3 regions of the Enterobacter chinensis genome follow, and region 1 is predicted to be linked to each of the others. Evidence: predicted binding sites of a transcription regulator. Region 1 holds the regulator's gene; each other region holds the start of a gene.
The links. The regulator LexA, encoded in region 1, represses DNA repair genes until DNA is damaged. The targets are predictions, from matches to a motif close to TNCTGTATGTACATACAGNA.

Region 1 (10,328 bases):
CGCTCGACAAGATCGCTGCGACGATGGAAAAAGGGATGGGAGGCACGCTGGGCTTCCTGGCGATTGTGGTCGCACTTGGCGCGATGTTTGGCAAGATTTTGCACGAGACGGGCGCAGTCGACCAGATTGCCGTCAAAATGCTGAAATCCTTTGGCCACAGCCGCGCGCACTACGCGATAGGTCTGGCGGGATTGATCTGCGCGCTGCCGCTGTTCTTCGAAGTGGCCGTTGTGCTGCTGATAAGCGTCGCGTTCTCCATGGCGCGCCATACTGGCACTAACCTCGTGAAGCTGGTTATTCCACTGTTTGCGGGCGTGGCGGCAGCCGCAGCGTTTCTGCTGCCTGGGCCTGCGCCGATGCTGCTCGCCTCCCAGATGCACGCTGACTTTGGCTGGATGATCCTGATTGGCCTGTGCGCGGCGATCCCGGGGATGATTATTGCCGGCCCGCTGTGGGGCAACTTCATCAGCCGTTACGTTGAGCTGCACATTCCGGATGACGTCACCGAGCCGCACCTGGGCGAAGGCAAAATGCCATCCTTCGGCTTCAGCCTGTCGCTGATCCTGCTGCCGCTGGTTCTCGTGGGTCTGAAAACCATCGCCGCACGCTTTGTGCCGGTAGGGTCTTCTGCCTACGAGTGGTTTGAGTTCATCGGCCACCCGTTCACGGCGATCCTGGTGGCCTGTCTGGTGGCGATTTACGGCCTGGCGATGCGTCAGGGGATGCCGAAAGACCGGGTGATGGAGATCTGCGGTGCAGCGCTGCAGCCTGCGGGGATTATCCTGCTGGTGATCGGTGCAGGCGGCGTGTTCAAGCAGGTACTGGTGGATTCTGGCGTGGGCCCGGCTCTGGGTGAAGCGCTGACCGGTATGGGTCTGCCGATTGCGGTAACCTGCTTTGTGCTGGCTGCGGCGGTGCGTATCATCCAGGGTTCCGCAACTGTGGCGTGTTTAACCGCCGTGGGTCTGGTGATGCCGGTGATTGAACAGCTGAACTACTCTGGTGCGCAGATGGCCGCGCTGTCTATCTGTATCGCGGGCGGTTCGATTGTGGTCTCCCACGTCAACGACGCAGGCTTCTGGCTGTTCGGTAAATTCACCGGCGCCACCGAAGCACAAACCCTGAAAACCTGGACGCTGATGGAAACCATCCTCGGCACGACGGGTGCGATTGTCGGGATGATTGCCTTTACGCTGCTGAGCTAAATGCGGTGAGTTAATAAGGCTTAAAAATAAGGCCCGGTAGCGTTAGCGCTCACCGGGCCTTTATATTATGCAGAACAACAGGCCGGGAAAGGTGAAACCACCTCCCGGCATTTTATTGTCACTCGTCCTGAGTGGCGCTCTCAATCGTCAAACGCACATCCGAGGTGATCAGCTCTGCCAGCATCTGGTATACCTTCAGCGTCTCTTCCGGCTCGGCATCGCCCGTATCACTGATGAAGCCTTCGTCACGCAGCGTCAGAACCAGAGAACTGAAGACCGCTTTGTCGAAGAATTCAGGGGCGTTAATGCCGTGCAGAACAGACAGGCGCTGTGCCAGCGTCCGGCTCTCTTTTTCCAGCGTACCGCGGTTGATCGACGGGTTTGCACTCAGCAGCCAGAACGTAATGGCGTAGCGCTGCAGCGTTTCGCGCGCACCGGCTGCCAGCAGCTGCAGGGTACGGGAGCGTGACGGATTGATGTGCAGCTCATCATTCGTGACGGTGATTAGCCCCTGACGACGCAGTTCCTCCGTCAGTTTATCCAGCTCGCCTGCCAGCTCATCTTTGCTCCAGCGCAGGAACAGCTCCGCTTTCAGCATCGGGTAGAGCGTATCAACGTGACGCAATAGCTCCTGACGCGAGATGCGGCGATGCTGGGTGATGATGGCCGCCATAAGCGACGGCAGCATCAGCATATGGGTGATGTTGTTGCGGTAGTACGTCATCAGCACTGCCTGCTCACGCGGCAGAATGATGATGTCGCCGATCGTGTCCTTTTCGACTTCAAACTTGTTCATCTGCAACGCGTGATCGATAAGCTCACTGGCGGTCGCAGAAGGCACGGTTGAATCAACCGAATACGGCACGTTGCGCATCATATCCAGATAGCAATCCAGCTGCTCTGTGAGCTGTTCACGGGTCAGCGAGCGCTGACGCGAAGCCAGAAGCGCCGTACAGCACAGGTTCATGGCGTTAGCCGCACCGGCGTTGTTAATGCGCACCATCAGCTCGGACGCAATGCCGTTAACCGTTGGCGTCAGCCAGGCCGGACGAATCGCTTCGATAGGATCGATGGACTCGCGCCACTCCGGTACGTGATGGTTCAGATACGTCATCAGCGGCATCGGCTCGCCAAAGTTCACGTAGCCCTGGCCCAGGTTGCGTAACTTACTCAAGCCACGCAGCATCTGCGGCAGGCTCTCTTTCTCTTTGGTCGCCCCACGCAGCTCTTTCGCGTAAGTACCCACTTCCATCACATGCTCATAGCCAATGTAGATTGGCACCAGCGTGATAGGACGAGTCCCGCCGCGCAGCATGGCCTGAATGGTCATCGACAGCGTGCCGGTCTTCGGATCGAGCAGACGTCCGGTACGTGAACGACCGCCCTCGACGAAGTACTCAACGGAATAGCCGCGGCTGAACAGCTCGCCCAGATACTCACGGAAAACGGTGGAGTAGAGCTTGTTGCCCTTGAAGGTACGACGGATAAAAAAGGCGCCCAGGCGGCGGAAAATCGGACCTGCTGGCCAGAAATTCAGGTTGATGCCGGCAGCGATGTGCGGCGGTACCAGCCCCTGGTGATAGAGCACATAAGAAAGAAGCAGGTAGTCCATGTGGCTGCGGTGGCAGGGAACATAGACAATTTCATGACCGTCATGCGCCAGCTGGCGTACACGCTCGGCGTTATGAACGTTGATGCCCTGGTAGAGGCGGTTCCAGGTAAAGCCGAGAATACGATCGGAAAGGCGAATCATCTCGTAAGAGAAGTTCGCTGCGATCTCTTCCATCAGCGCAATGGCGTTCTGCTGCGCTTTCTCATGTGAAATTTTCTTGCTGCGCGCTTCGTCTTCAACGGCGCGGGCAATCGCTTTGGAAGCCAACAGCTTGTTGAACAGATCCTGACGCGCCGGGAGACGCGGCCCAACGGCAGCCAGACGCTGACGAGCGAAGTGCATACGCGCCACGCGCGCCAGTTTTTGCGCGATGATCTTGTCGGTGCCATGCTCGTCCGCCATTCGACGCAGCGAAACGGAAGGAGAGAAGCGCACAAAGCTGTCGCGTCCCAGCCAGGAGACCGCGAAGAACTTCTGGATGCCGTTAAGCATGCGCAGAGGTGGATTCTCTTCACCTTTTTCACGACCCGGGCGGCGACCAAACATCACCGATACCGGCACCATCTGCACATCCAGGTCAGGATTGCTGCGGTGCAGGTCCAGATAGTCATGGAACAGCTTGATGGACTCTTCTTTTGGCGTGTAATAGGTAAACACGCGAGGTCCACCATGAATGAACACGTAGCGCGGCAGCAGAGTGCCGTCAACTTCCAGCGGTTCAAGCGGGTCAGGTAAATCATGCGCCAGACACTGGGCGCGAAGCGTCAGTAAGTCTGCCTTCGAGTTATAAGGCAAAACGTACATAATAGGACGTGACGTATCGAGCCCCAATTCCAGCGCGGGTTCTGCTGGGATAGACTTGCTTTTTACCAGGATGCTTAATGGTAAATTAAGTAATTTGTAGTAAATTCGTGGCCAGCCGGACATAAACGATGTAAAGCCTCTGGTTAATAATGCAATTGCGGCGCAAGGATAACAGAAAGCGCGCAAAATTTCTGTTGTTACCCGTCATACTTAAGGCGGCAGCGAAACGCGCTGCTCCTGTAGTTACTGACGCTATTTCCAATAAAAGGTTCTTTTAATGGCCAATAATACCACTGGGTTAACCCGAATCATCAAAGCCGCCGGCTATTCCTGGAAAGGTTTCCGTGCCGCGTGGATCAATGAAGCCGCCTTTCGCCAGGAAGGCGTCGCCGCTATCATCGCGGTGATTATCGCTTGTTTCCTTGATATTGATGCGATAACACGCGTTCTTCTGATCGGCTCCGTGCTTCTGGTGATGATAGTGGAAATTCTTAATAGCGCTATTGAGGCTGTTGTTGACCGTATAGGTTCTGATTTCCACGAGCTCTCTGGCCGGGCAAAAGACATGGGCTCTGCTGCCGTGTTGCTGGCGATTATCACCGCCGTTATCACCTGGGTCACGCTGCTTTGGTCACATTTCCGATGAGCCTCGAGGAATAATTAAGTCCCTGGTTTTTTGTGCAGTTTTTGGTTCCAAAATCGCCTTTGACTGTATATACTCACAGCATAACTGTATATACACCCAGGGGGCGGAATGAAAGCGTTAACGACCAGGCAGCAAGAGGTGTTTGATCTCATCCGGGATCATATCGGCCAGACGGGTATGCCACCCACGCGTGCGGAAATCGCTCAGCGTCTGGGCTTCCGTTCTCCGAATGCTGCCGAAGAACACCTGAAAGCGCTGGCGCGTAAGGGCGTGATTGAGATTGTTTCGGGCGCGTCCCGCGGTATCCGCCTGCTGGTGGAAGAAGAGACGGGCATTCCGCTGGTGGGGCGTGTTGCTGCAGGTGAGCCTTTACTGGCACAGCAGCATATTGAAGGCCACTACCAGGTCGATCCAGCCATGTTCAAACCGAGCGCTGATTTCCTGCTGCGCGTAAGCGGTATGTCGATGAAAGACATCGGCATTCTTGACGGCGATCTGCTGGCGGTTCACAAAACGCAGGATGTGCGCAATGGCCAGGTTGTGGTCGCACGCATCGATGACGAAGTCACCGTCAAGCGTCTTAAAAAACAGGGTAACACCGTCCAGTTGTTGCCTGAAAACAATGAGTTCTCCCCGATTGTGGTGGATCTCCGTGAGCATAATTTCTCTATCGAAGGACTGGCGGTTGGGGTCATTCGCAACGGTGAATGGCTCTAATCTCTTCCTGACAGGCTACGGCTCCGCTGTAGCCTGATTCATTTCCTGCTCCCGGTATTTTTCATGTCACTGCTGACGGCATCAGATAAGGCATTGTGGCGTCTTGCTCTGCCGATGATTTTCTCCAACATCACCGTACCCTTGCTGGGTCTGGTCGATACTGCTGTTATTGGTCATCTTGATTCCCCTGTTTATCTTGGCGGCGTGGCCATTGGCGCGACGGCAACCAGCTTCCTGTTTATGTTGCTGCTCTTTTTGCGCATGAGTACCACCGGACTTACCGCACAGGCTTATGGTGCAAAAGATCCGTTGCGTCTGGCTCGCGCGCTGGTGCAGCCGCTGATACTTGCGCTTGGTGCGGGTGCGTTAATCGTTTTACTGCGCGCTCCCCTGATTGACCTTGCGCTCCATATCGTGGGCGGCAGCGAGGCGGTACTGGAGCAGGCGCGACGTTTCCTTGAAATCCGCTGGCTCAGCGCGCCCGCCTCGCTGGCAAACCTGGTCCTGCTGGGGTGGCTTCTGGGCGTACAGTATGCCCGTGCGCCAGTGATTCTGCTGGTGGTGGGTAACCTTCTCAACATTGTGCTGGATATCTGGCTGGTGATGGGTCTGCACATGAACGTGCGGGGTGCGGCACTGGCGACTGCGATTGCAGAATACGGGACCTTTATTATTGGTCTGTGGATGGTCTGGCGTGTTCTGGCGATGCGCGGGATCTCCCTTGCGCTGCTTAAAACCGCATGGCGTGGGAATATCCGTAAGCTGCTGGCGCTCAACCGTGACATCATGCTGCGCTCGCTGCTTCTTCAACTCTGTTTCGGCGCGCTGACGGTTTTCGGGGCCCGGCTGGGGCCAGAAATTGTCGCGGTCAACGCGGTATTGATGACGCTCCTGACCTTTACTGCCTACGCACTGGACGGCTTTGCCTATGCGGTTGAAGCGCATTCTGGACAGGCATACGGTGCGCGCGAAAGCGGGCAGCTCCAGGATGTGTGGCGGGCAGCCTGCCGTCAGTCGGGACTGGTCGCGCTGGCGTTTGGTCTGGTTTACGCCTGTTTTGGCCAGCAGATCGTTGCGTTACTCACCTCTCTTTCTTCACTGCGCGAGCTGGCGAGCCATTACCTTATCTGGCAGGTGATTTTACCGGTGGTCGGCGTCTGGTGTTATCTCCTGGACGGCATGTTTATTGGTGCGACGCGCGGAGCCGAAATGCGTAACAGCATGGCTGTCGCTGCGGCAGGGTTTGGCCTGACGCTGCTGACGCTCCCGTGGCTTGGTAACCACGGTTTATGGCTGGCCCTTGCCGTCTTCCTCTCGCTGCGGGGGATATCGCTGGCTTTTATCTGGCGGCGCCACTGGCGGAACAATACCTGGTTCCCCTCGCGTCACGATATATCGTGACGGTTAAAGATTCCGAATATGAAACCAACTGCCGAATCCTTAACTACAATAATCATTACGTCCAGCAGAAAAGAACGTAACGGACGTTACGACCCGACGCTTAACTAAGAGGACACGATGATGAATAAAGACGAAATCGGCGGCAACTGGAAGCAGTTCAAAGGTAAAGCGAAAGAACAGTGGGGTAAGCTGACTGATGACGATATGACCGTCATTGAAGGTAAACGCGATCAGCTTGTTGGTAAAATCCAGGAGCGTTACGGCTACGCAAAAGACCAGGCGGAAAAAGAAGTGGGCGACTGGGAAAAACGCAACGACTACCGCTGGTAACCGGGCTATACCCGAAGTACAAGGAAGTACACTCTGAGGCGGCCATGAGCCGCCTTTGCTTTTGCTGCTAACGCGGCTTTTTCTTCACGAGAATAGAGTGGTCGTGCTGACATGCATCCTGATGACGACAGGCTTCCACTTCCACGCACGCTGAGCACAGCCCGTGTGCTTCAATCACGTTATGACGCAGGGCAAAGCCCATTTTAGCGGCCAGCGAATGCATAATGTCTTCCACGCCTTCCGCGCCTTCTTCTTTCACCGCTCCACAGCGATCGCAGATAAACATCGCCGATGTATGCGTAGGCTGATCGAACAGATGGCACAGCACATAGCTGTTTGTGGACTCCACTTTATGCACGAACCCTTGTTCCAGCAGGAAATCCAGCGCGCGATAGACCGTCGGTGGCTTCGCCTGCGGCTCGCTTTCGCGAAGCAGGTCGAGCAGGTCGTAGGCACTGATGGCGCCCTGCTGCAGGCTCATCAGACGTAAGACTTCAAGGCGCTGCGGAGTCAGGCGCACATTGCGTTGCGCGCACAGCTTTTCGGCCTGCGCTAACAGCTCTTTTGTGGACTTATCCATTTAGCACCCCGGATGTTATAGGACGGAAAACCCTCACTTTATCATGTTCTGGTAAAAACACCGAGATCCGCCAGTCTGTGCTATACCTGACCCATCGCAAACCGGGAAATAAACAATGAAAAGACCTGACTGTATTCGGCACTGGCGCGACGTAGAAGGCGCGGATGATTCGACCTATCCAGACAGTGATGAGCTGTTTGCTATCGGTGCACCGCTCGCTCGCAAGCTTGGGCTCGGGCGCATTGGCATCCATCATGAGCGTTTGCCGCCAGGACGCAGAACGTCCTATCCCCATGCGGAAAGCGACGAAGAAGAGTTCATTTACGTGCTTGAAGGCTACCCTGAAGCCTGGATTAATGGCTATTTGTGGAAACTTGAACCGGGCGACAGCGTAGGGTTTCCCGCCGGAACCGGTATCTGCCATACCTTTATCAACAACACGGATGAAGAGGTTCGGTTACTGGTCGTTGGCGAGGCCAACAAGAAGCACAACCGCATCTACTACCCGCTCAACCCCGTGTATGCCGCCACGCGTGAGGATCGCTGGGTCGACCATCCTCCCCAGTTTTTTGGACCGCATGATGGAAAACCTGGGAAAAAATAATTTCCTCTTCTATAAATATTGAGGGCCGTCACAAATTATAACAGGCCGTAAGGGAGTTTTACTTAGGGATAGAAATAGCGGGTCTTTTACTACTTATTCACAGCAATAGTTCGTTCCTGTTTGGGTGATAACAGACAGGGGTTATTTCATAACAGACTATAACGGGCATACTGTGAACAAAAATTGTAAATTTTCGGTGGTGAGTATCGCTGTCTCCTTGTTTATGGCAAATCAGGCGGGAGCAGCCAATACCTGGACAGAATCACGTAGCGACGCAATGGGTGGCACTGGCGTTGCCTCCGGGAGCTATGGCAGTGGGGCGTTAATCAACCCCGCGCTGCTGGCAAAGGCAAAACCGGACGATGATGTGACGGTTATCTTGCCTTCGGTCGGCGCGCAGATCACAGATAAAGACAATCTTCAGGATGAGATTGATAATATCAACGACAAAATTAACCACTATAAAGACGTGGTGGATAATCTTACGCCGATTGAAATCATCACTAATCCGCTGGGTTCTATTAACCAGTTCCAGGGCGCAGCAAAAGATCTTGCCGATGAGCTGGACTATCTCAAGGGCAAAACCGCACGCGCGACGGCAGGGGCTGGCATTGCCGTAAGTATCCCTAACGACGTGCTTTCTGTGGCCTTTATGGCGAAAGGCTATGCCCATGGTCGGGTGAGCTCGTCTATCGATCAACAAGACATTGATTATCTGCGCGGTATACAAAAAAGCGATGCGGTAGCGGCCGGCGTTGCTCTGGACGCTGCGATAAGAGGCACGGATCAAATCACCAAAAACCTCAACTCAACGGCTTCTGGCCGGGCGGCAATTGTATCCGACTACGGCGTTGCTGTTGCTCGTCAGTTCGATCTTGGCGGCATTCCAGTTTCCGTGGGCGTGACGCCAAAACTGCAAAAAACCTGGGTCTATAACTACACCACCTCAATCTACGATTACGACAGTAATAAGTGGAACGACAGCCGCTATCGCACAGACGATACGGGCTTTAACGTTGATGCCGGTATTGCGGCTGATTTCGGCGAAAACTGGACGGTCGGCGTGAGCGGACAAAACCTGATGTCGCGTGATATCGATACCAAAGACATCCGTATTCGCAACGGGCGTACCGGGGAAGTGGTGAGCTATAAAGATACCTATCAGATCCGTCCACTGGTGACCGCCGGTGCCGCCTGGCATAACGATCTGGTGACGCTGACTGCTGATGGCGATCTGACGGAAACCAAAGGCTTCAAGAGCGAAGATACCTCACAGTATGTTGGCGTCGGTGCTGAGGTTACGCCGCTGAGCTGGCTGGCAGTGCGTGCGGGTTATCGCGCGGACGTGAAGGGTAACGACAGCAATGTCTTTACCGGCGGTGTTGGTTTCGCGCCGTTTAGCACCGTTCATGTTGACCTGATGGGGCTGTACGGTGAAGACGAAACCTGGGGCGCAGGGGCTCAGCTGAGCATGACGTTCTAAAGTCCACCGGAGGCGCTGCGCCTCCGGCTTTTCTTTGTGCTATAGTAGCGCCCCTTTTCCACCAGATGCTTAAAACTTCGCCATGTCGTCAGAATTACAGACTGCTTTTCCCGCACACCGTTTTTCCATTGCGCCAATGCTCGACTGGACGGACAGACACTGTCGCTACTTCCTGCGTCAGCTCTCCCGCCATACGCTGCTGTACACCGAAATGGTGACCACGGGCGCAATCATCCACGGAAAGGGAGACTACCTGGCCTATAGCGAAGAAGAGCATCCGGTTGTCCTGCAGTTGGGTGGCAGCGATCCGGCCGCGCTGGCGCAGTGCGCGAAACTGGCAGAAGCGCGCGGCTACGACGAGATCAACCTGAATGTTGGCTGTCCGTCCGATCGCGTGCAAAACGGCATGTTTGGTGCCTGCCTGATGGGGAACGCGCAGCTGGTGGCGGACTGTATCAAGGCGATGCGCGACGTGGTCTCCATTCCGGTGACGGTTAAAACCCGTATCGGCATTGACGACCAGGACAGCTACGAATTCCTGTGCGATTTTATCAATACGGTTTCCGGCAAGGGTGAATGCGAGATGTTTATCATTCACGCGCGTAAAGCCTGGCTTTCTGGCCTGAGCCCGAAAGAGAACCGTGAAATTCCGCCGCTGGACTATCCTCGCGTGTACCAGCTGAAGCGTGATTTCCCGCACCTGACGATGTCGATTAACGGCGGCATCAAGTCGCTGGAAGAGGCCAAAGCGCATCTGGCGCATATGGATGGCGTCATGGTCGGGCGTGAGGCGTATCAGAATCCAGGTATTCTGGCGACGGTCGATCGTGAAATCTTTGGCGTTGAAGGGGCAGACAGCGATCCGGTTGCGGTGGTGAGAGCGATGTATCCGTACATTGAGCGCGAGTTGAGCAACGGTACGTATCTCGGCCATATCACCCGCCAT
Region 2 (10,328 bases), on a different contig from region 1:
GGTGAGACCTCCATTCCCTCGCAGGGGGAGAATATGCCTGCTTATCACGCACGGCCAAAATCGGCAGACGGCCCGCTGCCCATCGTGATTGTGATCCAGGAGATTTTTGGTGTTCATGAACACATTCGCGATCTCTGCCGCCGGCTGGCGCTCGAAGGGTATCTGGCCGTTGCCCCAGAGCTCTACTTCCGTCAGGGCGATCCGAACGACTACAGCGATATTCCCACATTGCTCAGTAACCTGGTCAGCAAAGTTCCTGACGCTCAGGTACTGGCCGATCTCGATCACGTCGCCAGCTGGGCGGCGCGCAACGGGGGCGATCCACACCGCCTGCTGGTCACCGGTTTCTGCTGGGGCGGACGCATTAGCTGGCTGTATGCCGCGCATAACCCGCAACTCAAAGCCGCTGTCGCCTGGTACGGCAAACTGGTGGGTGAAAAAACGCTGAATTCACCGAAACATCCCGTTGATATTGCCACTGAGTTAAATGCCCCGGTATTAGGGCTGTACGGCGGTCAGGACACCGGTATTTCGCTGGATTCGGTAGAGACCATGCGCCATGCGCTCCGTGCAGCAAATGCAAAGGCAGAGATTGTGGTGTACCCGGATGCCGGGCATGCGTTTAACGCCGATTATCGTCCGAGCTATCACGCTGAATCAGCCAAAGATGGCTGGCAGAGAATGCTGGCGTGGTTTAGTCAGTACGGCGGGAAGAAAGTGTAAAAAAAAGCCCGGTGGCGGTTACGCCTTGCCGGGCCTACATAACGGAAGTGAACTAACGCCTCAACCCTGACGCAAGTTCTGCGCCGCCTTCACCATGTTGGCGAGCGCTGCGCGGGTTTCCGCCCAGCCGCGGGTTTTCAGTCCGCAGTCCGGGTTCACCCACAGGCGTTCTGCCGGAATGCGCTGAGCCGCTTTTTTCAACAGGGCTTCAATCCACTCCACGCTCGGCACGTTCGGGGAGTGAATGTCGTACACGCCCGGTCCAATCTCATTCGGGTAGTCGAACTCTTCAAACGACTCCAGCAGTTCCATGTCTGAACGCGAGGTCTCGATGGTGATCACGTCAGCGTCCAGCGCGGCAATCGAATCCATGATGTCGTTAAATTCGCAGTAACACATGTGGGTGTGGATCTGGGTGTCGTCCTTCGCGACCGCGGCGTTGATGCGGAACGCTTCCACGCCCCACTGTAAATACGCATCCCAGTCGCTGCGGCGCAGCGGCAAGCCTTCGCGTAGCGCCGGTTCGTCAATCTGGATGATGCCAATGCCTGCGGCTTCGAGATCGGCCACTTCGTCACGCAATGCCAGCGCAATTTGCTTCGCGATGGTTTCACGGGTCACGTCTTCACGCGGGAAGGACCAGCAAAGAATCGTTACCGGACCGGTGAGCATGCCTTTCACCGGCTTGTCCGTCAGGGACTGCGCGTATTTCGCCCACTCCACGGTGATCGCTTCCGGGCGGCTGACGTCACCGATAACCACCGGTGGCTTCACGCAGCGGGAGCCGTAGCTCTGCACCCAGCCGTTCTGGGTAAACACGAAACCGTCCAGATGTTCACCGAAGTATTCCACCATGTCGTTACGCTCGGCCTCACCGTGCACCAGCACGTCCAGACCCAGACGTTCCTGCTCGATAATCGCCTGCTTGATGTGTTCGGCGATACCGGTGCGGTAGTGATTCGCATCCAGATTGCCTTTTTTGAAATCCAGACGCAGGCCGCGGATCTCGGTGGTCTGCGGGAAGGAACCAATTGTGGTGGTCGGCCACGCAGGCAGGTTGAAGCGGGCGCGCTGCGCGTCGGCGCGCACTTCATACGGGCTCTGACGCTGGCTGTCCTGGGCGGTGATGGCCACCAGGCGTTTTTCCACCGCCGGGTTATGGACGCGAGCCGAGTGACGGCGCGCCTGAATCGGTGCGCTCCATTCTGCTATTGCCGCCGTGTCGCCGCTGTTCAGCGCGTCGCGCAGCAGGGCCAGCTCTTCGCACTTTTGCAGGGCGAAGGCAAACCAGCTTTTTACCTCGGCATCCAGACGGGTTTCGACGCTCAGATCGATCGGGCTGTGCAGCAGAGAACAGGAAGAGGCCACCCACAGCTCACGTTTGCCAACGATGTCCTTAATCTGGGCGTATTTCTCAGTGAGATCGGCAAGCCAGACGTTACGGCCGTTGATCAAACCGGCAGAGAGCAGCCAGTCCGCTGGCAGCCGCTTATGCAGTTCCGCCACGTCATCTTTACCGTGTACGAGGTCAACGTGCAGGCCCTGAACCGGCAGCGCGGTAATGGTTTTCAGGTTTGGCGTCACGCCTTCGAAATAGGTGGTCAGCAGGAGTTTTACCTGATCGGTGAGTGCCTCATACGCCGGTTTGAAGGCATCGAGCCAAACCTTGGGCAGTTCGAGCACCAGCGCAGGTTCGTCGATTTGTACCCACTGTATGCCGCGTTTCCCCAGCTCAATCAGTACCTGTTTATAGACCGGCAGAATATCCTTCAGCAGGCTGAGTCGGTCAAACTGCTCGCCTTTAACTTTACCCAGCCACAGGTAGGTGACTGGCCCCAGCAATACGGGCTTCACCTGATGACCCAGCGCCAGCGCTTCGTCCACTTCATCCAGCAGCTGCGTCCAGGTCAGCCTGAACTGCTGGCCCTTGACGAACTCCGGCACCATATAGTGATAGTTGGTGTTGAACCACTTGGTCATTTCCGCCGCTGCCGCTGGCTCCCCCGTTGGTGCACGGCCACGGCCGATGCGGAACAGGGTATCGATATCTACCGATCCATCTTTGTTCTGATGACGAGCCGGCACGTTGCCAAGCAGCAGGCTGGTCGTCAGAACATGGTCGTACCAGGCGAAATCGCCCACCGGCAGCAGGTCAATGCCCGCCTGTTTTTGCTGATCCCAGTGACGGGCGCGCAGCTCGCGTCCCACCGCCAGCAGCTCTTCACGGGTGGCGTTACCCGCCCAGTAGCTTTCTTGCGCTTTTTTCAGCTCGCGACGCAGGCCAACGCGAGGGAAACCGAGAGTGTGATTGCGGATTGTCATGGTGTGCCCCTTGTGAAATTCGTTATTTAGACGTCCAGATGTTTACACATCTATAATTGGCAGGTACTGTATATTCCTCAAGCGCAAAATGTTCATGGCGAAGTGAAGGACTTTCATGATCGAAATTAAACACCTGAAAACGCTACAAGCGTTGCGGAACTGCGGCTCGCTCGCGGCGGCGGCGGCCACGCTGCACCAGACCCAGTCCGCCCTTTCTCACCAGTTCAGCGATCTGGAACAACGCCTTGGATTTCGTCTTTTTGTGCGTAAGAGCCAGCCGCTGCGCTTTACGCCTCAGGGCGAGATCCTGCTGCAGCTGGCGAATCAGGTATTGCCACAGATCGCCAGCGCGCTGCAGGCGTGTAACGAACCGCAGCAGACCAAACTGCGTATCGCGATTGAATGCCACAGCTGTATTCAGTGGCTAACCCCCGCGCTTGAGAACTTCCGCCAGAAGTGGCCGCAGGTAGAGATGGACTTTAAATCCGGCGTGACGTTCGACCCGCAGCCCTCACTGCAGCAGGGCGAGCTGGATCTGGTGATGACGTCCGATATTCTGCCGCGCAGCGGCCTGCACTATTCGCCGATGTTTGATTATGAAGTGCGCCTGGTGCTGGCGCCGGATCATCCGCTGGCAGCCAAAACGCGCATCACGCCGGAAGACCTGGCGACGGAAACGCTGCTGATTTACCCGGTTCAGCGCAGTCGTCTGGATATCTGGCGTCACTTCCTGCAGCCGGCAGGCATTAGCCCGCAGCTGAAAAGCGTGGATAACACCCTGCTGTTGATTCAGATGGTGGCGGCCAGAATGGGTATCGCAGCGCTGCCGCACTGGGTAGTGGAGAGTTTTGAACGCCAGGGTCTGGTGGTCACAAAAACCCTGGGTGAAGGACTGTGGAGCAGGCTGTACGCCGCCGTGCGCGATGGCGAGCAGCGTCAGCCGATTACAGAGGCGTTTATTCGCTCAGCGCGGAACCACGCGTGCGACCATCTTCCGTTTGTGCGGAGCGCGGAGCGACCCAGCGTCGATGGACCCACAGCGAAGCCAGGATCACCGTTCCCCCAATAATGAAGCTCGGCCAGTGCGGCTGTTGCTGCCAGATGGCGAGGTTGACCAGCAACCCTGCCGGGACATGCACGTTGTTCATGATCCCCAGCGTACCGGCGTCTACCTGAGTAGCGCCGTAGTTCCACATGAAATACCCCAGCCCTGATGCCACAACGCCCAGCCAGATCAGAACGCCCCACTGCACGGAGGTGGTCGGCAGCTTTTGCGGGTTACCAAGCATAAACCACGCCGCCACCGCGATAATCGCGGCGCCCATATAGAACCAGGCAAACGCGTTATGCTGCGGCATCGGACGGGTTTCCATCAGGCGTTTGTAGCCCACCATGCCGATGGCAAAACTGATGTTGGCGAGCTGGACGAACATCAGCCCGGTCCAGAAGTGATCGCTGACTTTGTCATAGCGAATAATCGCCGCGCCGATCACCGCCAGTGCCGCGCTCAGCAGGTATCCCCAGCGCAGGCGGCGCTTGCTGAGCAAATCGTAGATCAGCGTGATATAGAGCGGCGTTAGCACGGTGAACAGCAGGAATTCAGAGACGGAAAGGTAGACGTAAGCCCGGAAGCTAAACAGATACATGATGCCGAGCTGCATCGCCCCCACCAGCATATACAACACAATCGTTTTCAGCGATTGCCCGCGCGTACGCAGAAACGGCAGGAACACCAGCGCCGCCAGCCCCACGCGCATCAGCACCGAGAAGTAGCTGTCGACCGAACCGGCAAGGTATTCGCCAATCAGGCTAAAGGAGAAGGCCCACAGGATAGTGGTGATAATGAGTAGCGCCACAATGCTTGTCTCTCAGAAAGAAGGACAGGCATTGTAGCGAACTCTTTAGTTGACAACTGAGCGATAAATAATCAAATGAAGATTATTCAAGGAATAGCTTGCGCAGATACTTCGGTACCGCGTTGTCAGCGTTGGTGCCGATCACTTCCAGCTCCGGGTGCAGGTCTTTCAGGCGCTGGTGCGCGTTCTCCATAATGCAGCCCTTGCCCGCCATAGAAAGCATTTCGGCATCGTTCATACCGTCACCAAAGGCGATGCAGTCTTTCAGCTCGAAGCCCAGACGTTTCGCAACCGCTTCCAGCGCGTGGCCTTTGGATACGCCCCCGGCCATCACTTCCAGACAGGTCAGCGTTGAGAAGCTCACATTAACGCGATCGCCCCAGCGCGCGTTAATTGCCTGCTCCAGCGGCAGCAATTCCTCATGGTCTACACAGGTGAAGAATACCTTGCTGATCCCTTCCGGCTCCAGCAGACCCGGCTCGTACAGCGAGTACTGGAATACGGCCTCTTTGAAGAAGCGCATCTCTTCCGGGCGGTGGCGGTTCATAAACCAGTCGTCGTCGCGGTAAACGTTGGTGACGATATTCGGGTTGTTATGTACTACCCCGAACAGATCGGCGGCAATATCGCGATCCAGGTTGTGGGTAAAGATCAGGTTGCCGTCGGTATCATGCACGCGCGCACCGTTAGAGGTGATCATGTACGATTTGATCTCAAGATTATCGCGGATCTGCCCTACGTCTACGTGGTGGCGGCCGGTGGCAAACACAAAGTTCACGCCCCGGGCGGTCAGAAGCTTTAAGGTCTCTTTCGCGTAAGGCGACAGGGTGTGGTCGGGAGAAAGCAGCGTGCCATCTAAATCAGATGCAACAACCTGGTACATAGGGAAATTTAACCTCAATAGAAAATCAGTTATGCCGGTCGAAAAACTCGACGATGGCGTTAAGCGCGACTGAGCGCATAGCGTCCTTTTCAAAAAGGATCTCATGGTACGCGCCGTTGATGACCAACGGTTTTCCCCCTTCACAAGGGTGGCCGGCGGCAGCGCGGAGTTCGCAAAAGCGGTCATGCATGCGGTTATCCACCACACGCTCTTCTTCAGCCTGAATCAGGAGCGTTGGCGTATCGTCATTCGCGACGCCCGCCAGAACCTGCTCACCGGCAAGGATCCCTTCCCGCACCCAGTGATATGTCGGGCCGCCCACGCGCAGGCGCGGTTCGTCGGCATAAAAACGCAGGTTACGACGATAACGCTGTCGGCTGTGGGTCAGCACGTTCATCGCAAACGGCAACGCCCGCCAGCGCCCGGTACCAATGGCGTAGCCTTCACGAATGCGCTGATGGCCCTCAGCCCAGTCGAGAATATGACGCACCATCCAGTCCGGAAAGCGCATGACGATGCCATACATCGGCGCGGTGAGCGCAATGGCGTCGCATTTATGTTCGTGACGCTGTAAAAACAGCGTTGAAATCGCACCGCCCATAGAGTGCGCCAGAATATAGCGCTTCCGCCATGGACCAGGCTCGACTTCCTGCTGCCAGAACGCGGCGAGATCGTCGACGTAGTCGCTGAAGTTATCCACATGGCCGCGATGCGTATCCGATAACAGGCGGCCCGAAAGCCCCTGCCCGCGGTGATCGATAATCAGTACATCGAAGCCCAGATGGAACAGGTCATAGGCCAGTTCGGCGTATTTGATGTAGCTCTCGATACGCCCGGGACAGACCACGATGACCCGGTCATTTTTCTTATCGTGAAAACGCACAAAGCGTACCGGTATATCACCGACGCCCGTAAACTCATCTTCCTCACGCTGGCGCCAGAAATCGGTCAGCGGCCCCATGGAGAAAGCAGCAAATGCGTTTTCTCGTGTTTCCCAGTCCTTTTTCTGCTGAAACATCGGGTTTCCACTCACGTAAGCCAAGGAATATCGTTTTTTCGTAACCGGTCACAAAATGACTCAACAATAGCGTATTGTGGCATAAAAACAGACGATTCGGGAGTTTCAAATGACCTTCGAGTGGTGGTTCGCTTACCTGCTGACATCCATCATCCTTAGCCTTTCACCGGGCTCGGGCGCCATTAACACCATGACCACTTCCATCAACCACGGCTATCGCGGTGCGGCAGCGTCGATTGCCGGTTTGCAGGCCGGGCTGGGCATTCACATCGTCCTGGTCGGGATTGGTCTGGGCACCCTGTTCTCCCGCTCTGTACTGGCTTTTGAGGTGCTGAAATGGGCCGGGGCAGCGTATCTGATCTGGCTGGGTATTCAGCAGTGGCGCGCGGCGGGCTCCATCAACCTGAATACGCTCGCTCAGACGCAAAACCGCGGCCATCTGTTTAAACGCGCGGTTTTCGTCAACCTCACCAACCCGAAAAGCATCGTCTTCCTCGCCGCGCTGTTCCCGCAGTTTATCGTTCCGCATCAGCCCCAGGTGATGCAGTACGTGGTACTGGGCGCGACCACCATTATCGTCGATATCATCGTGATGATTGGTTACGCGACGCTGGCGCAGCGGATTGCGGCGTGGATTAAAGGGCCTAAGCAGATGAAGGCCCTGAACAAAGTCTTTGGTTCGCTGTTTATGCTGGTTGGCGCGCTGCTTGCGTCAGCGCGTCATGCTTAGCGAGAAATGATGAGATGAATGCCGAAGCCGGCGAACAGTGCGCCGGCGAAGCCGTCAATCCACTTCGCGATGCGCTGATAGCCGCGGCGCATCGCCGGTAAGGCAAACAGGCTTGCCACGATGGTGAACCAGGCAAAGGTTTCAACGACGATCAGCAGGAAGATGCCCCAGCGCGCACCCGCGCCGACGTTATCGCCGACAAACAGCGAAAATACTGAGCCGAAATAGATAATGGCTTTCGGGTTCGCCAGGTTGGTCAGCAGCCCTTTTACAAAACTGCGGCCGCCCGTTGCCAGCTCAACCTTTGGCTCTTCCGGTTTTTTCTCTTCTTTCTTCAGCGCCCCGCGCAGCATCTGGTAGCCCATCCAGCACAGGTACAGGCCACCGCCAACCATAATGATGTTATGCAGCCAGGCCATCTTTGCCAGAATCAGGTTCAGGCCAAGCAGCGCGACCGCCGCCCAGACCATGACGCCCATGGTGATACCGAGCACGCCCATCATCGCCTCTTTGCGGGAGCGGCTGACGGCCGTTTGTGACACGAAGAAAAAGTCTGGGCCCGGGCTCATCAGCGCAACGATGTGCACCAACGCCACGGTAAGAAATAGCATTAACATAATTAGCTCGCGGGGAAATAATTCAGTGAGTCATCATCCTGGCACTTTTTCGCCCGGCTGACTACTCCTCATCATCACCATCGGCATGTGAACGGATGAGCGCCATAAACTCCTTACCGAAGCGCTCCAGCTTGCGCGTGCCGACGCCGTTGACGCTGAGCATTTCGCTGGCGCTGAGGGGCATCTGTTCGGCCATCTCAATCAGCGTCGCGTCGTTGAACACCACGTAAGGCGGAATGTTCTCTTCATCAGCAATGGCTTTACGCAGCTTGCGCAGTTTGGCAAACAGCTTGCGGTCGTAATTGCCGCCGTACGATTTTTGCATCACCCGCGGCTTCAGGGCGAGAACGCGCGGCACGGCGAGCTTCAGTTCAATGTCACCGCGCAGGACCGGACGCGCCGCTTCGGTAAGCTGTAGCGCGGAGTGCTGAGCAATGTTTTGTGTGGCAAAGCCGAGGTGAATCAGCTGGCGGATAATGCTGACCCAGTGCTCGTGGCTCTGCTCCTTGCCAATACCGTAGACAGGGAGCTTGTCGTGGCCCATGTCGCGAATACGCTGGTTATTAGCACCGCGCAGCACTTCCACCACGTAGCCCATCCCGAAGCGTTGATTCACACGGTAGATGGTCGAGAGCGCCTTACGCGCGTCCATCAGCCCATCGTACTGTTTCGGCGGATCCAGGCAGATATCGCAGTTGCCGCACGGCTCCTGTCGCCCTTCACCAAAGTAGTTGAGCAGCACCAGACGACGGCAGGTTTGCGCTTCGGCAAACGCGCCCATCGCGTTGAGCTTGTGGCGTTCGATATCCTGGAGCTGTCCCTGCGGTTTTTCCTCCAGGCAGCGGCGCAGCCATGCCATATCGGCCGGATCGTAAAACAGCATCGCTTCCGCTGGCAGGCCGTCACGCCCGGCACGGCCGGTTTCCTGATAGTAGGATTCGATATTGCGAGGAATGTCGAAGTGCACCACAAAGCGCACGTTGGGCTTGTTGATCCCCATGCCGAACGCCACCGTCGCCACCACAATTTGCAGGTCATCGCGCTGGAACTTCTCCTGCACGTCGGCACGGATGTGGTTCTCTAGCCCGGCATGGTAGGCCGCCGCGCTAAAGCCGCGGTTTTGCAGACGTGCGGCGGTGTCTTCGACCTTCGCACGGCTGTTGCAGTAGATAATGCCGGACTTGCCGCGCTGCTCCTGCACGTAGCGTAAGAGCTGATCCAGCGGCTTGAATTTTTCCATCAGCATGTAGCGGATGTTGGGGCGGTCGAAGCTGCTGACCTGAATATAAGGGTCGTTCAGCCCCAGCAGGCGAACAATATCCAGACGGGTGGTGTCATCTGCCGTGGCGGTAAGCGCCATAAACGGCAGCTCGGGGAAGCGCTGGCGCAGCTGGCCGAGCGCAGCGTATTCCGGGCGGAAATCGTGTCCCCACTGGGAGATACAGTGCGCTTCATCCACCGCCAGCAGGACCGGGTTCCAGTGCGCGAGATGGTCGAGGAAGTTATCCAGCATCAGGCGTTCCGGCGCGATATACAGCAGGCGGATCTGCCCGGTGCGGCATCCGGCCATCACCTCTTGCTGCTGCTCACGGGTTTGCGTGGAGTTAAGACAGGCTGCCGCCACGCCGTTGGCGAGCAGCTGGTCAACCTGGTCTTTCATCAGTGAAATCAGAGGCGATACCACGACCGTCAGGCCGTTAAGCACCAGCGCGGGCACCTGATAACAGAGGGATTTACCGCCGCCGGTCGGCATCACCACCAGGCAATCGCGACCTTCCAGCACCGTTTCAATGATGGTTTCCTGGCCAGGGCGGAACTGCTGATAGCCAAAGGTTTCATGCAAAACCTGTTTAGCCAGCGACTCCTGATTCAATACTTCCGCCTGCGCCACATTAACCCCATATGCGAAAAATAAAACAGGCGCTATTTTCAGCGCCTGAGAGAGAAACTTCAACGTTTAACGCAAAAACATTCGAGCAGGCTAGAGAATATCGTTCAGCATCACGCCAACGCCGATGCGAGTCTGGTTGAAGTTGTAGTCGATAAGCGACTCGCCGTAACCGCTGTATACCTGCGTATAGATACGAACGTGCTTCGTCATTGGGTAGCTTAAGCCCACTTCCGCGCCACCGTAGCCGGTGTTCCAGTTGTACTGGCCTTTGGCGCTGAGCACGGCATC
Region 3 (10,328 bases), on a different contig from region 1:
CAATGCTTTCATTCTCGGTCAACAGTTAGCGCGCCTGCATCAATGGAGCGACCAGCCGCAGTTTGGTCTCGATTTTGACAACGACCTCTCCACCACGCCACAGCCCAACGCCTGGCAGCGCCGCTGGTCGACGTTTTTTGCCGAGCAGCGCATTGGCTGGCAGCTTGAGCTGGCCGCTGAGAAAGGGCTTGAGTTTGGCAATATTGATGCCATCGTCGAGCATGTTCAACAGCGTCTGGCATCCCACCAGCCTCAGGCCTCTTTGCTTCACGGCGATTTGTGGTCCGATAATTGCGCGCTGGGTCCCAACGGCCCCTACATCTTCGACCCGGCCTGCTACTGGGGTGACAGAGAGTGCGATCTTGCCATGCTGCCGCTACACCCTGAGCAGCCACCGCAAATATACGACGGGTACCAGTCTGTTTCCCCCCTACCGCCCGGTTTCCTCGATCGCCAACCGGTATACCAGCTTTATACGCTGATGAACCGTGCCATTCTTTTTGGCGGTGAACACCTTGTTAACGCGCAGCGGGCGCTGGAACGCATGCTTGCCGCCTGAGAAGAGAACGGGTGGCCTTACCGCCACCCTTATCGATTACAGAAAACCGAGCAGTGAGAAAAAGAAATATCCCGCCACAATGATGAGCACGGGAAGGATATAGAGCGGGAAAATCTGCAGGAAAATGGTATGACGCGGAACAACAATACGGGATTCAATCTGCTCCCGACTCATTCCTTCCGGGCCTTTGGCCTGTTCCAGAATTAACTGGTCCTCAACGCCTTCGCGTAAAAAGCGCGTCTGGCGGCTCATTCGCGCGCCAGAGGCCTGCAGGGCCAGGGCGACAAAGATGAGGGCGTAAATCACCCAGAAGCCGATATTCAACTGATGCTGAAAATCCGGGGTGGGTGAGTTGAACCAGAAGACATTCAAAAATGGCGTATTAAAACGCATCATCTCAATCATGACATGAGCGAAATCAAGCATTACCGCATTGATACCCGGCTGTTTTTCGCTGTGATCGTACATAAATTTGAGCACTGAAATCAGCGTAGAAATGACGGCAGGAATAAAAATCACCCAGCCAGCAATACGTTTTAAGACCGCGATGCGTCCAGCTTGTTGATACGTCATCAGTTCCTCTTCATAAAGACGCGTTATTTGTGCCTAAGTCTACCTGCTGGTCATCAATTTCGCCCGCTCTTTAAAAGCAATATGCTAAATTGCAGAGTGTGCTTAGCACTTATCGTCTGTCGAACACCCTGGATAAGGAGACGTTGTGATGTCGACACCGCGCCAAATTCTTGCCGCAATTTTTGACATGGATGGATTACTGATCGATTCCGAACCGTTGTGGGATCGCGCCGAACTGGACGTCATGGCCAGCCTTGGCGTTGATATCAACCGCCGTAATGAACTTCCTGATACGCTGGGTCTGCGCATCGATATGGTGGTTGAACTGTGGTTTGCCCAACAGCCATGGGTTGGACCCGGTCGCGATGAAGTGACCGCACGCATTATCAGCCGTGCCATTTCGCTGGTAGAAGAGAACAAGCCGCTGCTGCCCGGCGTACGTGATGCTGTTGCGCTGTGCAAAGCTCAGGGGCTGAAGGTCGGCCTGGCCTCGGCTTCACCACTGCATATGCTGGAAAAAGTGCTCACCATGTTTGAACTGCGCGACAGTTTCGACGCCCTGGCGTCCGCTGAAAAACTGCCTTACAGCAAACCCCACCCGCAGGTCTATCTGGACTGCGCCGCTAAGCTGGGCCTTGATCCGCTCAACTGTGTTGCTCTGGAAGATTCCGTTAACGGTATGGTGGCGTCGAAAGCCGCGCGGATGCGCTCCATTGTGGTGCCTGCGGAAGAAGGCCGCCACGATCCCCGGTTTGCCCTTGCCGATGTGAAGCTCACTTCACTGGCAGAGCTCACGGCGCAGCACCTGCAGGGCGGTTAACGTCCCCTCCGGTTTGTGACAAACAGTTACACCGTCACCTCTTCCGCCTACTGTATAAAAACCCTATACTGTATGAATTGACAGTTTTGTGGGTTTTATCATGACGGCGGAAGGCCACCTGCTTTTTTCTATTGCGTGCGCAGTATTTGCCAAAAACGCTGAACTCACTCCTGTGCTGGCGCAGGGGGACTGGTGGCATATTGTCCCTTCCGCCGTTTTGACCTGTCTGTTGCCCGATATTGACCACCCCAAATCCTTCCTCGGTCAGCGCCTGAAGTGGGTGTCGAAACCCATTGCCCGCGCGTTCGGCCACCGGGGGTTTACGCACAGTCTGCTGGCCGTGTTTGGCCTGCTGACGCTCTTCTATTTAAAAGTGCCCGATAGCTGGATAGTGCCCGCCGATGCCATTCAGGGAATGGTGCTGGGTTATTTAAGCCATATTCTCGCCGATATGCTCACGCCTGCGGGCGTGCCGCTGCTGTGGCCCTGCCGCTGGCGTTTCCGTTTTCCCATCCTTGCTCCTCAGAAAGGTAACCAGCTTGAGCGCGCGCTGTGCATGGCGCTGTTTGCTTACGCCGTCTGGATGCCACAAACATTGCCCGAAAACAGTGCAGTCCGCTGGTCTTCCCAGATGATTAATTCGCTGCAATTTCAGTTTAATCGCTTCATTCATCACCAGATTGAACAGTAAACCGACAAAATCATCCCGTTTGTCATAACCCATTCCATTTGGATATAAGCGCTACATCACACTTCTGCTAACCTTCCGCCAACAGGATCGGTAAAAACCGACCCGATAATAAATCAGGAGAACGGGGATGAATTTTCCACTCATCGCGAACGTCGTTGTGTTCGTTGTATTGCTATTGCTTCTCGCGCAGGCGCGCCACAAACAGTGGAGCCTGGCGAAAAAAGTGCTGGTTGGTCTGGCCATGGGTGTCGTATTTGGTCTGGCATTACAGGCGATTTATGGCTCCGATAATCCAGTTCTGAAAGATTCTATTCAGTGGTTCAACATTGTCGGTAACGGCTATGTCCAGCTGCTGCAGATGATCGTTATGCCGCTGGTGTTCGCCTCTATTCTGAGCGCCGTTGCGCGCCTGCATAACGCAACTCAGCTGGGTAAAATCAGCTTCCTGACCATTGGTACGCTGCTGTTTACCACGCTGATTGCCGCGCTGGTGGGTGTGCTGGTGACCAACCTGTTTGGCCTGACTGCCGAAGGTCTGGTTCAGGGGAGCGCTGAAACGGCGCGTCTGACCGCGATTCAAACCAACTATGTGGGTAAAGTGGCTGATCTGACCGTGCCGCAGATGGTGCTCTCCTTCATTCCGAAGAACCCGTTTGCTGACCTGACCGGCGCGAGCCCAACCTCCATCATCAGCGTAGTCATTTTCGCCGCGTTCCTCGGCGTGGCGGCGCTGAAGCTGCTGAAAGACGACGCGCCAAAAGGCGAACGTGTGCTGACCGCAATTGATACCCTGCAAAGCTGGGTGATGAAGCTGGTTCGTCTGGTGATGCAGTTAACCCCTTACGGCGTCCTGGCGCTGATGACCAAAGTGGTTGCCGGCTCTAACCTGCAGGACATCATTAAGCTGGGTAGTTTCGTCGTCGCCTCTTATCTGGGCCTGGGCATTATGTTCGTGGTGCACGGTATCCTGCTGGGCGTGAACGGCGTCAGCCCGCTGAAATATTTCCGTAAAGTCTGGCCGGTACTGACCTTTGCCTTCACCAGCCGTTCCAGCGCCGCGTCTATTCCGCTGAACGTTGAAGCGCAAACCCGTCGTCTGGGCGTGCCTGAATCCATCGCCAGCTTCTCTGCCTCCTTTGGCGCGACCATTGGTCAGAACGGCTGTGCGGGTCTGTACCCGGCAATGCTGGCCGTGATGGTCGCCCCGACGGTGGGTATCAACCCGCTGGATCCAGTATGGATTGCCACGCTGGTCGGGATTGTTACCGTAAGCTCCGCAGGCGTTGCGGGTGTTGGCGGTGGCGCAACCTTCGCCGCGCTGATTGTTCTGCCTGCGCTGGGTCTGCCGGTCACGCTGGTCGCCCTGCTCATCTCCGTTGAACCGCTGATCGACATGGGCCGTACTGCGCTGAACGTCAGCGGCTCAATGACCGCCGGAACGCTGACCAGCCAGTGGCTGAAGCAGACTGACAAAGCGATTCTGGAAAGTGAAGACGACGCCGAGCTGGCGCACCGTTAATCACTGTAGAAATAAAAAAACCGCCTGATGGCGGTTTTTTTATGGCTGTTATTCTTCAACCTCTTCATCCTGGCGGATCTGCATCGCCCACCGCTGCGCCGCTTCCGGCACTGTAAAAGTGGGAGAGCGGCGGAAATGTTCGCCGATCAGCACAAAGGCCACGAATTTACCCCGCAGTTGCCAGACATCGCGATACCCCTCCACTTTCAGGGCATGGTCAGGCGGCGCGGGCTCAACGCGGGGCACATAGCTAATAACCTGGCGGTTTTGTTGACGAAGAGGTTTCATAAGCGACTGGTTCACTAAAGCAAATTCTTGAAGCAGGAAAATCCTATGATAGCCGATCCTGCAGCCTTCCGTCGCGCACCGAGTGGGTGAGATGGCTCCTTTCGTTAAGGACGGCATGTGAAAACTCTTAGTTCGCGAGCCATCTCGCGACATTGTTCTATCCTTAATAGGGTTTTTAGCAATGAATCAAGGAGAATCGTGCAATGTCGAACAAAGATAAAACACATCAATCACCCATTCATGGCACTGAAGAATCTCAACCGGGCATGGACTCTCTCGCCCCTTCAGACGGCTCTCACCGCCCCTCCCCTGGCCCTTCCGCCCCTGGCGAACAGCCTACCGCACCGGGAAGTATGAAATCCCCGGACACCGGGAACGAGAAGCTGAAATCCCTTGAGCCGCACCGTAAAGGCGGCGAAGGTTTTGCGCTCACCACCAATCAGGGCGTACGCATCGCAGATGATCAGAACTCCCTGCGGGCGGGGACGCGTGGGCCAACCCTGCTGGAAGACTTTATCCTGCGGGAAAAAATCACCCATTTTGATCACGAACGGATACCGGAACGCATCGTCCATGCGCGCGGTTCCGCTGCGCACGGCTACTTCCAGCCATACAAGAGCCTGAAAGCGATCACTAAAGCGGATTTCCTCTCCGACCCGGATAAAATCACCCCGGTGTTCGTGCGTTTCTCCACCGTGCAGGGTGGCGCGGGTTCAGCAGACACGGTGCGCGATATCCGCGGCTTTGCCACCAAGTTTTATACCGAAGAAGGTATTTTCGATCTGGTAGGCAACAACACCCCGGTGTTTTTCATTCAGGATGCGCATAAATTTCCTGACTTTGTCCATGCGGTAAAACCGGAGCCCCACTGGGCCATACCGCAGGGACAAAGTGCGCACGACACCTTCTGGGACTATGTCTCCCTGCAGCCTGAAACCTTGCACAACGTGATGTGGGCGATGTCAGACCGGGGCATTCCGCGCAGTTATCGTACGATGGAGGGATTTGGTATTCATACCTTCCGTCTGATCAACGCCGAGGGAAAAGCCACGTTTGTCCGTTTCCACTGGAAGCCCGTTGCGGGTAAAGCCTCCCTGGTATGGGATGAGGCGCAGAAGCTGACCGGGCGCGATCCGGACTTCCATCGCCGCGAGCTGTGGGAATCCATTGAAGCAGGTGACTTCCCGGAGTATGAACTGGGCCTGCAGCTCATTCCGGAAGAGGACGAATTTAAGTTCGATTTCGATCTTCTGGACCCGACGAAGCTGATCCCGGAAGAGCTGGTGCCGGTTCAACTGGTGGGTAAAATGGTGCTCAACCGCAACCCGGATAATTTCTTTGCCGAAAACGAGCAGGCCGCGTTCCACCCGGGGCATATCGTGCCGGGGCTGGATTTCACCAACGACCCACTCTTACAGGGACGTTTGTTCTCGTATACCGATACGCAGATCAGTCGTCTTGGCGGGCCGAACTTCCACGAAATTCCGATTAACCGGCCAACCTGCCCGTACCACAATTTCCAGCGTGACGGGATGCACCGTCAGGATATTGATACCAACCCGGCCAACTATGAACCGAACTCCATCAACGATAACTGGCCGCGTGAAACCCCTCCCGGACCAAAACGCGGTGGATTCGAGTCGTATCAGGAGCGTATCGATGGCAACAAAATTCGCGAACGCAGCCCGTCATTCGGCGAGTATTACGCCCACCCGCGCCTGTTCTGGAACAGCCAGACGCCGATTGAGCAGCAGCACATTATCGGCGGCTTCAGCTTTGAGCTTAGCAAAGTGGTACGCACATACATCCGCGAGCGCGTGGTCGATCAGCTAGCGCATATTGATATTCAGCTTGCCCAGAGCGTGGCGGATAACCTGGGTATTACGCTGACCGATGAACAGCGCAACCTGGCTCCGCCAAAAGAGGTTAACGGCGTGAAGAAAGATCCGTCGCTGAGCCTGTATGCGGTGCCGGGTGGCTCGATTAAGGGCCGCGTAGTCGCCATCCTGCTGAACGACAAAACCCGCGCCAGCGACGTGCTGGGGATCATGCAGGCGCTGAAAACCCAGGGCGTGCACGCCAAACTGCTCTATTCGCGCATGGGTGAAGTGACCGCCGATGACGGCTCCGTGCTGCCGGTGGCAGCGACCTTTGCCGGTGCGCCGTCGCTGACCGTTGATGCGGTGATTGTGCCGTGCGGGGATATTGCCAGCCTGCTGAACAACGGTGACGCCGTTTATTACCTGCTGGAAGCCTATAAGCACCTTAAGCCGATCGCGCTGTCCGGCGATGCGCGACAGTTTAAAGCGCAGCTGAAGGTGGCCGAACAAGGTGAGGACGGCATTGTCGAAGGAGATAACGTTGATAATGCGTTTATGACGAAGCTGTTTGATTTGCTCGCCGCACACCGCGTCTGGTCGCGCAGCAGTAAGATTGACCAGATCCCAGCGTGAAAAAAGCCGGGTGGCGCTTGCGCTTACCCGGCCTACATTTCGACTGGTTTTGTAGGCCCGGTAAGGCGAAGCCGCCACCGGGCTTTGTCTTAAAGATCCCCGAAAGTCCCCAACCGATACCCACGCTCGGCAATCGCGTATTTCAGCGAGGCCGACGTCAGCACATCCAGCTCCGCCAGACGCGGCCAGCAGTAGGCGCTCTTACGCACGGTATTATCCACAAAGGCAGGATGCGCCATCACTTCCACCGACGTTTCACCACGGGCGGCGGAATCATCCAGCACCTTCAGGAACAGCGCTTCGTCGATTTCATCGCCATAAAACGCGCTGCTGAACCCCGCTGTGGTTGTCACCGCGCACTCCGGCAACCCGCGTATCTCGCGATCCACACGCATCGCCACGCCTTTGCGCTGAGCAAACGCCGCGACAATCGGGAAAATCGCCGGGATCATATGCACGTGGTGATGGCTGTCGATGTGCGTCGGTGCCTGACCAAACACGTCAACAAAGCGGTTGAACTGACACTCCAGCTCGCGGGTAATCTCATCAAGCGGCAGAGCGCCCTGCTCCGCCAGTTCCCAAATCCACTTGCCCAGATGTCCTTCGCGGGTCAGGCCAGGCATCGGCGAAAGCGGCATCCCGAGCGTCAGCACAAAATGTATGCCGACGCCCAGCGCTGGCACTTCGCGGCTCAGCTGCGCCGCGTGTTCAACCGCTTCACCATTAACCAAAGCCGTTGTAGAGGTCACAACCCCCCGGCGACAGGCTTCAATAATGCCGTAGTTTTGGCCTTTCGAGAGGCCAAAGTCATCGGCATTAACGATCAGCAGGTTTTCCATTGTGCATCCTCTCAGTGCTGTTTGAACTTCAGCTTCTCGATCGTGGCGGCAAAGTTCGGCAACCATTTTTCATGCGCCAGAATCATCTCCCTGGCCAGCTGCTCCGCATCGCGGTCAGAATGCACCAGCGGGCTAAGGTTCAGCGCCAGCAGCACGTCATTGAGTTCACCGCTTAGCGCCGCGTTGCTGGCAGCCACTTCAAAGCCTTTGATGGTGTGAATAAGACCCATGACCTTATCATCAAAATGGGTGATGCGCGGATGGGGTTTTGCGCCATCGCGCCCCAGGATGCAGGTCATCTCAACGGCCCAGTCAGCCGGGATGTTGTCGATGTAACCGTGATGCGGCACGTTAACGTAGTGCTCCGCCTGCTTGTCATTGTAAATGGCGTTGATGACTTCACATGCGGCATCGGAGTAGTAGGCCCCGCCGCGCTGCTCAAGTTCTTTCGGTTTGACGTTCAGGTTCGGATCTTTATACAAATCAAACAGCTGTTTCTCAACTTTCTGTACTATTTGTGCACGCGCTCCGCCTTTATAGTACTCGCCCATTTCGATAGCCAGCATCTCTTTCTGCTTGAAGTAGTAGAGCAGATAAGAGCATGGCAGCAGATTCAGGGAGCGGATCAACCCTTCGCTGAACGGCAGGTCGAAGATATTTTTCACCGATGCGGCAGTCAGGCGGCCGGAAGCCACACCGTCGAGCAGTTCGGCAAAACGCGATTTTCCGTTCACGATAACGTCTTTAATAAACACCATGTGGTTCAGGCCGAACAGATCGATGGAGAGATCGTCGCTGTCGGTCAGTTCCAGTACGTCACGAATGAACATCTTCATGCCAATCGGAATATTACAGACGCCGATAAACCGTTTGAACCCGGTGTGGCGATAAACCGCCTCGGTCACCATCCCGGCCGGGTTGGTAAAGTTAATCACCCACGCGCTCGGGCAGACCTCCTGCACATCTTTGACGATGTCGAAAATGACCGGAATGGTGCGCAGACCTTTAAACAAGCCGCCCGCGCCGTTGGTTTCCTGCCCCAGATAACCGTGGCTCAGGGGAATGCGTTCGTCCAGTTCACGCGCTTTGAGCTGGCCCACGCGCAGCTGGGTGGTCACAAAGTCAGCGTCTTTTAATGCCTGGCGACGATCGAGCGTCTTATGCACGGTCAAGGGTACACCGGCTTTTTCAACCATTCGTTTGCACAGGTCGAAAATGATATTCAGTTTTTCCTGACCTTCCTCAACGTCAACCAGCCATAATTCGCTGACCGGTAATTCATGATAACGTTTCAGGAAACCTTCCAGTAATTCCGGGGTATAGCTGCTGCCGCCACCAATGGTCACGACTTTTAATTTCTTTTGCATAACATCTCCCTTCGTGTATCAGGTTAATCGCCTGCAAGGTATAGCGGACTCTTCCCGCTATTTGGGCAAGCAATCAAGGCAATATTTGTGGCGAATGAACTCGCCAGGTACTAATTAATTACCGTCAAATTTTTCCGGTAACTGTTTGGTGTGAATGAGGTAAATTTCTTAAAGGTTTTTATAAACAGGCTGGGGCTACTGTAACCGGACTCATAAGCAATATCGGTGACAGAATAGTTGGTAATTTCCAGCTGTTTTTTGGCAAAGTTAATGCGGATTTCATTAATAATCTGCACGGGCGTTTTACGATAATAACGCTGCGTCGCACGGGTCAGATATTCCTGGGATTTCCCCGACAGAGAGACCATATTTTCCAGCGCGTTTTCGCTGAACTGACCCTTATCGTGCATCAGTTCAACGGTGCTGCGCAGCCATTGCGGGATATCATCCGTCACCTGCTGCTCTTCACGATGATGACGCAGTCGGTTCATCACGTAGAAGGTGACCGTTTCAATAAACTCATCAAATTCATTGTCGCGGAAGTTAAGCGAGGCAATAACCGTTTCAATCCAGGTCATGAACTCGTTTTTGACCCGATAGACCTGGGACGCCACAAAACAGAACGGCACCAGCGGCAGATAGTGCTTCTCAAAGAAGCGTCTGCTGACGCCCACGTTCAGAATGCGGGTCGCACCAAATTCGTAAAAGCTCTGGTGATGGGATCCCATCGGCAGGAAGACAAAATCCCCTCGCTCAAGCAGAACGCGCTTGCCGTTGATCTCCTGGTAGTAGCGACCGGTCAGAACAATCGTGAACTCGTAGTAGTCATGCTGGTGCAGACCACTGGCGCTTTCCGTCTTGTTGTAGATAACCACGTGAAAATTCTTGCCATTAAACAGCTGCTGCTCAAGTGCGGTTTTAATTTCCATCGTGCTGACCTCCTGCCACTCAGCCTGACTTACTGCATCTTCTCGTGAAGCTCGATTAGCTCCGCCACCAGCTCACGCGCCAGCATCGACGTCATCAGGTGGTCCTGCGCGTGAACCAGCACCAGGCTGACCTTCATCTTCCCTTCGCCCTGGTCACCTTCAATCAGCTTTGTCTGCACCAGGTGCGCTTCATTCAGCGCCATACGGGACTGGTCCATCATGGTTTTCGCGGCGGCGAAATCCCCCTGCTTGGCCTGCTTGAGTGCGGCATACGCCAGGCTGCGGGCCTG

Region 2: metR (HTH-type transcriptional regulator MetR) is a predicted target of LexA. The motif match lies at 3,110-3,129, and genes of this name have one in related genera.
Region 3: PYW49_RS00805 (metal-dependent hydrolase) is a predicted target of LexA. The motif match lies at 2,019-2,038, and genes of this name have one in related genera.

Annotation. Positions count from the first base shown of each region.
Region 1 is NZ_JARDVI010000009.1:62,519-72,846, forward strand. It holds gene gntU (gluconate transporter) at 1-1,205, shown strand, start outside; gene plsB (glycerol-3-phosphate 1-O-acyltransferase PlsB) at 1,324-3,744, opposite strand; gene PYW49_RS21955 (diacylglycerol kinase) at 3,899-4,267, shown strand; gene lexA (transcriptional repressor LexA) at 4,376-4,984, shown strand; gene dinF (MATE family efflux transporter DinF) at 5,048-6,385, shown strand; gene PYW49_RS21970 (CsbD family protein) at 6,506-6,715, shown strand; gene zur (zinc uptake transcriptional repressor Zur) at 6,783-7,295, opposite strand; gene PYW49_RS21980 (cupin domain-containing protein) at 7,411-7,899, shown strand; gene PYW49_RS21985 (conjugal transfer protein TraF) at 8,072-9,382, shown strand; gene dusA (tRNA dihydrouridine(20/20a) synthase DusA) at 9,465-10,328, shown strand, end outside.
Region 2 is NZ_JARDVI010000011.1:19,179-29,506, forward strand. It holds gene PYW49_RS22830 (dienelactone hydrolase family protein) at 1-723, shown strand, start outside; gene metE (5-methyltetrahydropteroyltriglutamate--homocysteine S-methyltransferase) at 784-3,045, opposite strand; gene metR (HTH-type transcriptional regulator MetR) at 3,161-4,114, shown strand; gene PYW49_RS22845 (carboxylate/amino acid/amine transporter) at 4,002-4,901, opposite strand; gene yigL (sugar/pyridoxal phosphate phosphatase YigL) at 4,984-5,784, opposite strand; gene pldB (lysophospholipase L2) at 5,810-6,802, opposite strand; gene rhtB (homoserine/homoserine lactone efflux protein) at 6,912-7,532, shown strand; gene rhtC (threonine export protein RhtC) at 7,529-8,149, opposite strand; gene recQ (ATP-dependent DNA helicase RecQ) at 8,211-10,040, opposite strand; gene pldA (phospholipase A) at 10,131-10,328, opposite strand, start outside.
Region 3 is NZ_JARDVI010000001.1:147,965-158,292, reverse strand. It holds gene PYW49_RS00820 (fructosamine kinase family protein) at 1-559, shown strand, start outside; gene PYW49_RS00815 (YniB family protein) at 596-1,132, opposite strand; gene hxpB (hexitol phosphatase HxpB) at 1,281-1,952, shown strand; gene PYW49_RS00805 (metal-dependent hydrolase) at 2,053-2,643, shown strand; gene tcyP (cystine/sulfocysteine:cation symporter) at 2,771-4,162, shown strand; gene cedA (cell division activator CedA) at 4,211-4,567, opposite strand; gene katE (catalase HPII) at 4,654-6,903, shown strand; gene chbG (chitin disaccharide deacetylase) at 6,993-7,742, opposite strand; gene PYW49_RS00780 (6-phospho-beta-glucosidase) at 7,754-9,109, opposite strand; gene chbR (transcriptional regulator ChbR) at 9,220-10,038, opposite strand; gene chbA (PTS N,N'-diacetylchitobiose transporter subunit IIA) at 10,068-10,328, opposite strand, start outside.